DNA from 2 places in the Paenibacillus sp. 102 genome. Region 2 is predicted to be linked to the other one. Evidence: a T-box and tRNA genes for the amino acid it is inferred to sense, from the RefSeq annotation. Region 2 holds a T-box; the other holds one or more tRNA genes.
What was found. The T-box of region 2 lies ahead of argS (arginine--tRNA ligase). A T-box ahead of a tRNA ligase gene usually reads a tRNA of that ligase, here a tRNA-Arg.

Region 1 (6,280 bases), on a different contig from region 2:
CTTCACTTGCTTTAATTTTCATCCAATCTGCTTCTGAAGTACTTCTGCGACGTGCCATTGTTAACGCATCACCTATTCCATGAATAACGATATTGGAAGATCGAATCAACTCAAGAACTTCTTTCACGGAAGGCTCTGTCACAATGGACGCATATGCTTCGCTACTAACATGGTCTGGAACATACAATAAGCGGTAATTACTCATCGTATTCTGTGCCATTTTCGCACAAATGGTATTGGCCTCTAATTCGACACCTTCACCAATTCCACCACGTGCTGGGACAAATAGCATATGTAAATCTTTGCAATCGAGTTGCATCATGTCCGCAGCAGCAGCTAGCGTTGTTCCTCCAGCCACAGCAACGATATTATTCGCTGTCAGACGGTCTTTTATACAAGTCACACAAGCACGGCCCATCTCCAATTTGACCCAAGGTGATTCATCACTATCACCAGGGACAACGAAAACTTCATCCAAGTCTAATGTTTCCTTAAGTTGTTTTTCTAAAACCTTTAGCCCGGAAATTTCTTTCATAAAGTCTTCCAAAGCAAGAACCACAGTTGTTCCTTCTTCTGTTAAAGTCATTCCAGAAGAGGCGACGTGAACTAAGTTTTGTTCTTTCAAAACTTGTACTTCACTTCGCAATACTCGTTCTGTCATACCAAGACTTGCAGATAAGTTTCTTCTTCCAATCGGCTGCATGAGACGAATGTGTTGAAGAATTTGCATTCTCGTTTGCATAACAGGTAGCAGATCAGGTAATAATTTTTTTGTATTTTGAATCCATGAGCGCATATCATTTCTCCTCACTGCATCGGTTCATTTTCCCTTGTGGTCATTTTATGTCCCATAGTGACATTTTATGTCCCACTAGGTTTAAAAAAATAATCCCTGCTACGTGTATTATTGTAACAGGAGATAGAAACTTATTCAACTCTTAACTGCATTCTTTATATAGTTTATTATGACATCTTTGTGAATGACACCGTATTCCGCCTGTTTTCCGTCAATTTCTACAACGGGAATCATAATTTGATACTTTTCTAAAAGCTCATCATCTTCGTATATATCTATTTCCTCGATGTCAAAAGAATATTCATGTTGCACTTCTTTCAAAAGCTGCTTTGCTTTCTCACAAAGTCCACAGTCCGTTTTCGTATATAAAACAACCTTCATCTTCTTCACCTATCCAATTGTTTTTCTTAAAGAAGAAGCCGGAATGTTCATTTGCTCTCGATATTTCGCAACTGTTCTTCTTGAAATAACGATTTCATGCTCTTCTTCTAACAATTTTGAAATTTTTTGATCTGAAAGTGGTTTTTTCTTATTTTCTTGTTCTACAAGCTTTTGAATAAATTGTTTTACACGCTTTGTAGAAACAGCTTCATCTTCTGTTGTAGCGACCGCATTACTAAAGAATGACTTCATTTCAAACAATCCATGCGGCGTTTGTACATATTTATTACGTGTAGCACGGCTAATTGTGGACTCATGTACACTTAATTCCTCTGCTACTTCCTTTAAAGCAAGCGGTTTTAAATACTCTGGACCTTTCCAAAAGAAATCATGTTGCTTTTCCATAATGATGTCCATTACTTGCAAAAGCGTTTGTTTTCGTTGCTTTAAACTACGCATAATCCACTGCACATGCTGATACTTCTCAGATACATAGGAAGCCACTTCACTTTCACTATTATGAAGAAGCGCACTATACTCTGAATGAATTTCAATTCTCGGCATATTCCGTTCATTCATTTGTAAAACCAGACGACTACCGTCTTTTTTCACAGCCATATCCGGAACAATATAAAGCGGCTTCTCAGAAGAAAATGCGAGACCTGGTTTTGGCTGTAGTGATGTAATGCAGTTTACAGCATCCTGTAATTCTTCATTACTACATTTCATAACTTGAACGAGCTTTCGCCAATCTTTCTTAACGAAATAAGCGAAATGTTCATCCACAATTTCTTCCGCCAACCCATCCCTCCTTTGTAAGCGCTTCAACTGAATTGATAGACATTCCTGAATGTTACGTGCTCCTACCCCTGCTGGCTCTAATGATTGGACAAGTTCTATAGAGCGATCTACCGCATTAATTGACGCAGAAAGTAGCTCTGCTAATTCTTCATTCGTTTCTTGTAAGTATCCATTCTCATCCATGTTCATAATAATGAAAGAAGCTGTTTTTCGCTCTTCTTCGTCTATTTTATAATACTGTATTTGATCTAATAAATGTTGTTGAATCGTTGTGGAATCCACACTATAGATTTCCATTTGATTGTCGACTTGTTTGCTGGTACTTTTACTTGTGTTAGAGCTCTTTTTCCTCTCCCTCTCAAAACCACCTAACTCAATAAGGGGATTCTCTAACGATTGCTCATACAAAAACTCCGATAATTCTTGTACATTATACTGGAGCATTGTAATCGCTTGTCTTAACTCTTGTGTCATTGCCAAACGTAAGCTTTGTTCTTGTAAAAGACTTGCCTTCAAACTAATCTCCCCCTTGTTTCTATTGTACAATAAGTTTGTTAAAAGGAGAATCCTGCATGGATACCCATTCCAAAATATTATTAATTTATATGTATTAATGACATTTACATCTTACAACTGCAAAATGAATAATATTGAAAGAAAATAATAAAAAATATGTAAATACAAATTAAAAACCTTCCTTTTTGGATGGAAGAGAGCATCCGATTACGCATAGAAACGGTCAGTGCTTTTTTTGCCCCATGCCAAGTAAAGTCAAAAGAAGACAGTAAGCGAAGGTCTCTTTTTGCTTTCATAGAAGCGACTTATATACATACAAATTGAAAAAGCGACATAAAGCCTTTTTTATTACCACATACTAATATTAAATCTTATAACCAGATATAACAAGAAGGAAAATAAAAGAGAAAACAGAATCATTTTGTATATTGCCGAACGGTCGATGTTTTGTGTCGAATTACCAATATATAATCGAAATAAAATAAAAAAGTCCTAACCTACAAATGTAAGTTAGGACTTTTTGACGCGCCCAGAGGGATTCGAACCCCCGACAGACGTGGTACCGGAAACCACCGCTCTATCCAACTGAGCTATGGGCGCATGAACAATATACTGGTAATTATATCTTCTTATGTCAATGTACGCAACTACTATCGCGTAAAAAAACTCCCTCCTATTTCTTCAAAAACAAAGTCAAAAACCTAAATTTGGAAATTATATTTTCACCCCTATTCACAAATCATAATCTTTGAATTGATATTCCAAAGGAGGCTTCATTCAATGACTGTAATTACAAAATTAAAGCAAACTGTTTCTGGGTTAAAAAGTGCACAAGCAAGCTTAGAGGGATTCGCGCTTGATACGGATAACCAACAAGCAAAACAACTTTTCCAGACAGCTGCGCAGCAAACGCAATCTATCATTGATACTTTAAATCCACGTGTTGAAGAAGTTCAGCAAGAAGAGCCTCAATACGGACAACAATAAGTGAAAGTACTGTTTTATCTTATGGTACTCACTGTTTGAGAAACAGAAAAAGGATGATTCCATATCATCCTTTTTCACTCGAATTACATAAAGCAATAGAAATGGAATGATTGCGATGCGAAAATTTGGCACAATTACCGTGTTATTCGTGCTTCTATTAGGTTTCATAACAGGATGTACGCATTCTTTAGATAAAGAGGTGAAACAAGAAACACAGAAAAAAACAGACAAAAAAAAGGATCCTCAATTAACGAAAGTAAGTATGGAGGAATCTTTTAATCAATCTATCGCGCATGACGCGAAAAAAAAGGCACTTGCCACGGAAGAAATACTAGAAGCTAGAGCTGCTAACTCTAACACAGATCTTTACATAGCTGTTAAACCAGAACATCATGAACGGTTTCAGTTAAAACCATTGAAAGCAAAAATCAAAAAACAATTAAAAAAAGAAAACCCTACTTTCAATATCTATGTCAGTACGGATCGAAAGATTTTCATCCTATTAGATAAGCTGGAAAACAAAATTAAGAAAAAAGAAGCAGACAAAAAATACATTAGAAAGAAATTAAAGACAGTCCACTCAGAAATGAACTCTGATACTTAATTGTACGTTCTCTAAAGGAAAAGGAATGATTCACATGCCAAGTAAAGATAAAGATTTAACACCAATACAACAAGAGTATAAAAAATTTGAGCAACAACGTGAACCGAAAAGGCCCGTTTTAAAAAATTGCATAAAAGCTTTTTTTGTAGGTGGTTTTATTTGTTTAATCGGTCAACTTATCTCCACCTTCTTCATCACATACTTTGATTTTTCAGAGCGCTCAGCAGGAAACCCTACAGTAGCAACACTGATTTTTATTTCTATGCTGCTTACAGGATTTGGCGTATATGATCGCCTTGCCCAATTTGGGGGTGCTGGTACAGCCGTACCTGTTACCGGATTTGGAAACTCCGTTATATCTGCTTGCATTGAACATAAGACAGAAGGCTTTGTCCTTGGAGTAGGTGGCAACATGTTTAAATTAGCGGGATCCGTTATTTTATTTGGTGTATTTGCCGCTTTTGTTATCGGTCTTATTAAAACCATTCTCATCCAATGGGGAGGAATGTAAATGTTACAAGGACACCGAACATGGGTATTTGAAAATAAACCAGTTATCATCTCAACAGGGGTTATCGGTGGACCATTTGAAGCGAAAGGAAAAATCCCTGAAGATTTTGATGCCCTTCATGAAGATTTATGGCTTGGGCAAGACTCTTATGAAAAAGCACATAAAGTGTTATTTGAAGAAGCTTGCAGTCGCGCAACCGAAAAGGCAAAGCTTCGCAAAGAAGATATTCAATTCATTTTAGCAGGTGACCTTATTAACCAAATTACTCCCTCTAGCTTCGCTTGCCGTACACTCGGCGCTCCCTATATTGGATTATTTGGTGCTTGTTCTACCTCTATGGAAGGACTTGCCCTCGGTGCAAGTATTGTAAATGCAAAAGGAGCAAAATATTTATTAACAGGTGCATCCAGTCACAATACTGCTGTTGAAAAACAATTTCGCTATCCTACTGAATATGGCGGTCAAAAACCTCCTACTGCTCAATGGACCGTCACAGGAGCTGGCGCCGCTCTTTTGAGCGATCAAGGAGAAGGGCCACGTGTTACATCAGCGACGATTGGCCGAGTTATTGATATGGGTCTAACCGACCCCTTTAACATGGGAGGTGCAATGGCTCCTGCAGCTGTTGATACGATTGAAGCACATTTAAGGGAAAGACAAATTGATGTATCCTACTACGACTTAATCGTTACAGGGGATCTCGGTCATGTCGGGCGTGAAATTGCTTATGATTTACTGCATAAGCACGGAACAAAAGTAGCAAGTGAACAGTTTCAAGATTGCGGATTACTTATTTATAGAGAGGGTCAACCTGTATTAGCTGGAGCAAGTGGTCCCGGTTGTTCAGCGACCGTCGTATACGGACATTTATTGAACAGAATGAAAAAAGGAGAATTCAATCGAATACTTGTCGTAGCTACTGGTGCTTTACTATCCCCTCTTACCTTCCAGCAAGACGAGTCTATTCCGTGTATCGCTCATGCCGTATCGATTGAATTTGGAGGTGTACAACAATGATCTTTTTCTGGGCCTTTGTCGTCGGTGGGCTCATCTGCGTAATCGGGCAGCTTATGTTTGACGTCGGTAAGCTCACACCCGCTCACACAATGGCAACGCTCGTTGTTGCTGGTGCGATACTAGATGGATTCGGTCTGTACGAGCCTTTAATTGATTTTGCAGGCGCTGGAGCAACGGTTCCGATTACAAGTTTCGGGAACGCCCTTGTTCATGGAGCTATGGCCGAAGCAGCCAAACATGGCATTGTCGGTGTAATAACAGGTATGTTTAAAGTCACAAGTGCCGGTATATCTGCAGCCATTATATTCGGATTTATCGGAGCATTACTATTTAAACCAAAAGGATAAGAGGTGTTTGCATGACCGTTATCGCCAGCGTAAAAACATGTCTCGCAAGTTTAAAAAGCGCACAAGCAAGTTTAAGTACATTTTCACAAAATGCCGCTGATGAAGAAGCAAAACGGGTTTTCCATGAATGTATGATGGAAATGGACAGTGTAATCGCTGACCTTAAAAGTAGAATTTCAGTATTAGAACGAGAAGAACCACAATATAAAGGATTTTAGGTAGAACAGGAGGAAATTAACATGCCTCATGTATCAGACTGGTTACTTGTCATTATACGTTCTTTAGCTATTTTAGTTATTTTATTTTCAATGACAAAATTG
Region 2 (6,280 bases):
ACAATCTTCTTTTGTTGTACGTAATGATATATCTGTAATGAAGCTACATGAGCAGTTTAGACAAGATGTACTTGTTGTAGGAAAGAATCGGTTAGCAATTTATCCAAAAGGAACAGAAGAATCGTTCTTTTTCCATCCCAATTCTGCAATGTTTCGTGTGAAAAGATTAATACGGGGCGAACACGATCCATTTGTACAAGCTGCAAAGTTAGAAAAAGGAATGACGGTGTTAGATTGTACGCTGGGCATGGCATCAGATAGCATTGTAGCGAGCTACATTGTTGGAAAAGAGGGATCTATAACAGGCCTTGAAGGAAATCGCTATATGGCTTATATCATGAATAAAGGTTTAAAGAAGTGGTGTGCGGGAATACCAGAAATTGATGAAGCAATGCGTAGAATTAGAGTGAAGAAAACCGAACATTTTGATTTCCTAAAGAACTGCGAAGACGATAGTTATGACGTTGTGTATCTGGATCCGATGTTTGAAGAAACAGTAATTGAATCTGATGGAATTCGAGGTTTAAAACACTTTGCTTTGTATAATGATATTACAGATGAAACGATTGCAGAAGCAAAGCGTGTTGCTAGGAAACGTGTTGTTCTAAAAGATCATTTTCGTAGTACACGATTTGAACGACATAACTTCTTTGTCTATAGGCGAAAAAGTGCAAAATTTCATTTTGGTGTAATTGAACCTTGCTAATTGTTTGAAAAGATGTATAATAAGCAATAATCAATTATATATGATGTCGTAGATGAAGAGAGTAGTCTGTTTTATAAGTAAAGCGAGCTAGGGATGGTGAGAGCCTAGTACGGAGAAACGGATGAAGCGCACTTCGGAGACGCTGCTTGAAATGAATAGTAGAGTAAGCCGGGGCCCCCTGTCCTCGTTATAAACGGGAAAGTGGTTCGTAGTGAACAACAAGGGTGGTACCACGGGTGATAACTCGTCTCTTTTTTAGAGGCGAGTTTTTTGTGTTTTAAAAAATAAGGAGGGAGTAACATGGAATATAAAATTAAATTTGCAAAAAGTTTATTTGAAGTAATTGAATCAGAATTATCATTGGAACAGGTTACAGATCTAATTGAAACTCCGAAGCAAGATGAATTCGGAGACGCAGCATTCCCTTGTTTCATGCTTGCCGAGCAATATAAAAAAGCACCAGCAATGATCGCGAAAGAAATCGCTGGGAACTTAAACGATTCATTTTTTACAAAAGTGGAAGCAGTTGGACCATATGTGAATGTATTTTTCAACCGTCACATAGTGAGCGATGACGTATTAAAAACGATTTTAGCTGAAAAAGAAGAATATGGACTGGGGCATTTTGGACGAGAAAAAACAGTAGTAATCGATTACTCTTCACCAAATATTGCAAAGCCATTTTCGATGGGGCATTTACGTTCAACGATGATCGGGAACTCTTTAAAACATATCGCTGAAAAGTGCGGATATGAGGTTGTAGGAATCAATTATATTGGTGATTGGGGAACACAGTTTGGAAAATTAATTACCGCATATAAAAAATGGGGAAATGAGGGGCTTGTAAAAGAAGATCCAATTCGTGAATTATTTAAGTTATATGTCCAGTTCCACGAAGAAGTGAAAGAAAACCCAGAGCTAGAAGAAGAAGGGCGCGCATGGTTTAAGAAATTAGAAGATGGTGATGAAGCAGCAGTCTTCTTATGGAATTGGTTCCGTCATGAATCTTTAAAAGAGTTCTCACGTATTTATGAACTGCTTGGTGTTGAATTTACGAACTTCCAAGGAGAGGCTTTCTATAATGATAAAATGGATGACTTTGTTGAAATCTTAGAAGAAAAAGGATTATTAGAAGAATCGGAGGGAGCACAAGTTGTCAATTTAGAAAAAGAAGATATGCCGCCATGTTTAATTAAAAAATCAGATGGAGCTACACTATATGCAACCCGTGATTTAACAGCGGCACTTTATCGTCAAAACACATATGAATTTGATAAAGCGCTATATGTAGTAGGAGCAGAGCAAAGCTTGCACTTTACACAATTTTTCACCGTATTAAAGAAACTCGGTTATAACTGGGTAGATGGTATGGCTCATGTACCATTTGGACTCATTTTAAAAGATGGTAAAAAAATGTCCACACGTAAGGGGAAAGTTGTATTACTTGAAGAAGTATTAGAAGAAGCGATTACGCTTGCAGAGCAAAATATTGAAAATAAAAACCCGAACTTAAAGCAAAAAGAGGAAATTGCAAAACAAGTAGGTGTTGGGGCAGTCATTTTCCATGATTTGAAAAATGAACGTATGCATAATATTGAGTTCTCTTTAGAAAAAATGCTGAAATTCGAAGGAGAAACAGGACCATATGTTCAATATACGCATGCACGTGCTTGCTCCATTTTACGAAAAGAAAATGCTGAATTTGAAACAGAATCGTTTACGCTAAACGATGATCATAGTTGGAGTACGATAAAATTATTAAATAGATTCCCAAAGGTCATTGAAACAGCCTTTTCTAAAAATGAGCCTTCACATATCGCGAAGTATTTGTTAGATGTTGCGCAGACTTTCAATAAGTATTATGGGAATATTCGTATTTTAGAAGAGGATCAAGAGAAAGAAAGTCGACTTGCACTTGTTTATGCAGTAACGATTGTATTAAAAGAAGGATTGCGTTTACTTGGAGTGGGTGCTCCGGAAGAGATGTAGGGAAATTACTGTGCAGTAACAATTATTAACGTTACTTAGTTAATTACCCATCATATGTTATTGAAGATGATAAATAAAAAATAAAGCGTACTATACGAACAGAATGACAAATCAGGCGTACCGTTAACCTGGTTTGTTTTTTTGTTTTTCTTTAAGAAAATTCGTATTTAAAATGAGTAGTCATAATAAAGGAAAGTGAGATTATAAGATATGGAAGTATGCATTTAGAGAATGGGTGAAAAGTGACTGCCAAAATGATAGGTCTTTAAAAACATTGCTTTAGGATTTTTTTATGAATATAGATGAGTTAGTAGGAATGAGTTATACTACGAAGCTTAAGAATTCTATAATTTTGTTACCAAATCAATTAAAATATTACTAGAAAGGATGATCCATATTGATTCGAAGTTTTATTTTACATATCCCTTGTCACAGAAAATCTGAAAGGAGTTTTCTTAAACTACAAAAATACATACCTTTATGTGCACGATGTACAGGTATGTTTATTGGTTTCTTTATGTTCCCAATATATTTTTTAATAACACCCTCGTATACGTTATCTTTGGCACTAGCCTTCTCTGCTCAAATTCCATTATTCATTGATGGATTCACTCAAAAGTGGAAATGGCGAAGTAGCACAAATTCACTAAGAGTAGCTACCGGCATCTTAAGTGGTAATGGTATGGGACTACTTATCTCATCTAGCATCATATGGATTCTATCTTAAACCCACTATACATCGACGGAGGTATTTACATGTTCTGGATCTACTCAATTCTAATTCTCATTTCAGGTGGCAGTGGAATTGGTTTTATCATTCATGAAAAATATACAGAAACAATAATAGCTTTTGTTATCTGTGCATTATTTATCGGGTTGCTATATTTTTATCTTAAGAGAAACCGAAAAAAGAGAAATTTGGATTGTGGCACTTTAGATTGTGCCGATTGCGATTGTGATTGCACGAATTAAACTTCTACTTAACTTTTATAGTAACGATAATAATTGTTACAGTCCTAGGAATATATTTATATAAGGATAGGTTGCTAGATTGAATAATGCATAATTCATATGCAGGAAATAAAGAAAACCCAGAGAAGAAATACTTGACAAACTGCCCGCTCATATGGGGTAAATTGTCGATGTGTATTTTTATATAAATACTAGAAACGGGGACAAGAAACTTGAAAAAATTAATAGCTTCTTGCATGGTATGTACATTGTTTTTAGGTGTTGTAGGTTGCTCGAATTTTTCTGATAAGGAAGAGCAAGAGAACGCTACATCGATAGCTACCATCACAAAAGTTGTACAATTTGAAAATAAAGATGTCACTTCCATTGAGTTAAAGAATGCAAAGACAAACAATAGTAAAGAACTAGCCAGCGAATCTACTATGCAAACGGTCGTTGATAGCCTGCAAAATGCAAAAAAGAAAGATGTGCTTTTAGGCAAAGAAGCGCGGGACAATATGAATGCTGTAATGACATTAAAATATAGTGGTGGAGATAAACAAGATTTTTTTGTGTGGTTAGAAGGAAACAATAAGCAGGTTATGTTTGTAGAGAGTACCAATGAACAACATGGAGCGGGTTATGAAGTGAACGGTACATACGCTAAAAATATCATTAAGTTGTTGAAATAATGGTCGACTTTCGATACTGGAGTTTCTTTTTAAGAGATAGGAGGAAACGAGAAAATGGCAGACATATTTAGTAATCCAATGTTCTTAGTTTTGAATCTATTTCCAGTCCTTACGATTATATTAAGTGCAATTGTTTATTTGAAAGTCAAAAAATTATTTGTTATGCCAATAATCATTTGCATACTATCCTTATTATTTATGTTGATTTATGCAAATGAAACCTTTCTTTCTTGGGTTATCATATATACAACGTTATCACTTATAGTTGTGCTTTTTATCAAATTCATTTTGCGTAAATGAGTTAAGACTGCTAACTTCGTATACTGTTAGAAGTCTTATTTTTTTGTTTGATCGTATTTACGAAAAGTAAATGTGTCGAAAAAGTGTACGAATACAATTCGATTCGATATTAATTTTGAAAACCTTGCTCAAACCATTCATATCCTATGGAAAAACAGAGATAGTCTTGTTATGATAACAAGCATAGTCCTTTTCATAACTCAAATAGATAGAATAAAATGATGAGATAAGTTTAAGAAAAGGATGCACACAAGGGAGGAACAACATGAAGCGTGTTGCTTGGTTTACTGATAGTACAACTGCAAGCTTTACAACAAGTGAAGATACTTTTGTTATACCTATTGAAATTGTTATTAATGGAACGGCTTATAAAGACTGCGAAGAAGGTGTTCGTGAACGTGTCTACGATGCATTAAAAGAAGGTGTAACCGTAACTACGTCACAACCTAATTTTGGAGAGATGGTTGAACTCTTCTCTAAATGTAAAGAAGAATATGAAGAAGGATTTGCTATCACAATTAGCGGGAAAGTAAGTGGCACTTATCAAAATATGATACTTGCAGCAGAAATGGCAGGATTTCCTTTAATCGTAATAGATAGTGAAACAACGAGTTATCCAATGGATGAAATTTTAACAAAAGCGCAAACGTTATACCGTGAGGGTATGACTTTACAAGATATACAAAAGACAATACAACATATGGAACGTAGTCCTTACTATGTATTTCCAAAAGATTTGAAAGGTCTATATGCAAGTGGACGTGTGAAGGGTGTGCAATTTATACTAGGTAGTCTCTTAAGCGTAAACCTAATTCTAGAAGTACACCATGGCGAACTTATGCTCCAAAAGAAAGTTCGTAAAATACAAAAATGTAAAGAATATATGCGAAGTGAACTTGAAAAAGGAACTCCGAAAGTAGTCCATGTTTTCCATGCTAATGATGAAGAAGGGGCAGAAGAATGGATTGCGGATTTCAGAGAAGTATTTCCTGAAATGAAGTTTCTACTTTACCCGATTCCTATATCTTTTGCTGTTCATGCAGGTGCTGGAACAATTGCAATTAGCTTTTCGAAAGAGGGAACCCGTGAATAATTCACGGGTTTTTTTGTGGAGATAAGATACAAAAAACTTATTAAATTAAATAAAATATATGCAAAAATAGTTGTTTTTCTTCTTTTTAAATAATAATTTAAACTATATTGTTTATTATTGATAATTATATAAGATTTTTATTGAATACATCATATAAGCTGTGTAAAATCGAAGCAAGCAGATAAGAATACCGTATAAAATAATTACTCGAGGTGAATGCATGTTAGAATTTAGGCGATTAGAAATGTGTTTGAAAGAGAAACGATTTGTAGATGGATTACAGAATGTAAATAGCGAAATTACACATATAAAAGAAATCAATAGGTTCTCCTATGTGAAAGAATGGCTTTCTTCGATTTCGTCAACTGAGGAATTTGATACGCTAATCCGCCTTACAGATGAAGGGCTTATGCACCAATATAGTGCCTTTCTAATCCGCTATTCATATAAAAAATTTCCAAATATGAGAACGCTCTCTTTATATTGCGATGAGCTAATTGATGACCGAAAAGTACTTGATGCTGAAAAATTATTAAAAGACGCCTTGGA

Region 1: it encodes a tRNA-Arg, which carries the amino acid that the T-box ahead of argS (arginine--tRNA ligase) is inferred to sense. The anticodon was not compared.

What each region holds. Positions count from the first base shown of each region.
Region 1 is NZ_JBCGHT010000005.1:197,841-204,120, forward strand. It holds gene cggR (gapA transcriptional regulator CggR) at 1-796, opposite strand, end outside; gene AAIE21_RS14985 (glutaredoxin family protein) at 932-1,177, opposite strand; gene rpoN (RNA polymerase factor sigma-54) at 1,187-2,494, opposite strand; tRNA gene AAIE21_RS14995 (tRNA-Arg) at 3,019-3,094, opposite strand; gene AAIE21_RS15000 (DUF1657 domain-containing protein) at 3,275-3,481, shown strand; gene AAIE21_RS15005 (YhcN/YlaJ family sporulation lipoprotein) at 3,597-4,085, shown strand; gene spoVAC (stage V sporulation protein AC) at 4,120-4,596, shown strand; gene spoVAD (stage V sporulation protein AD) at 4,597-5,613, shown strand; gene spoVAE (stage V sporulation protein AE) at 5,610-5,960, shown strand; gene AAIE21_RS15025 (DUF1657 domain-containing protein) at 5,972-6,178, shown strand; gene AAIE21_RS15030 (DUF421 domain-containing protein) at 6,200-6,280, shown strand, end outside.
Region 2 is NZ_JBCGHT010000003.1:113,586-119,865, forward strand. It holds gene AAIE21_RS09795 (class I SAM-dependent methyltransferase) at 1-706, shown strand, start outside; T-box leader at 747-961, shown strand; gene argS (arginine--tRNA ligase) at 1,007-2,695, shown strand; gene AAIE21_RS09805 (DUF2085 domain-containing protein) at 3,093-3,422, shown strand; gene AAIE21_RS09810 (hypothetical protein) at 3,452-3,667, shown strand; gene AAIE21_RS09815 (hypothetical protein) at 3,880-4,338, shown strand; gene AAIE21_RS29580 (DUF2651 family protein) at 4,417-4,638, shown strand; gene AAIE21_RS09820 (DegV family protein) at 4,904-5,731, shown strand; gene AAIE21_RS09825 (tetratricopeptide repeat protein) at 5,952-6,280, shown strand, end outside.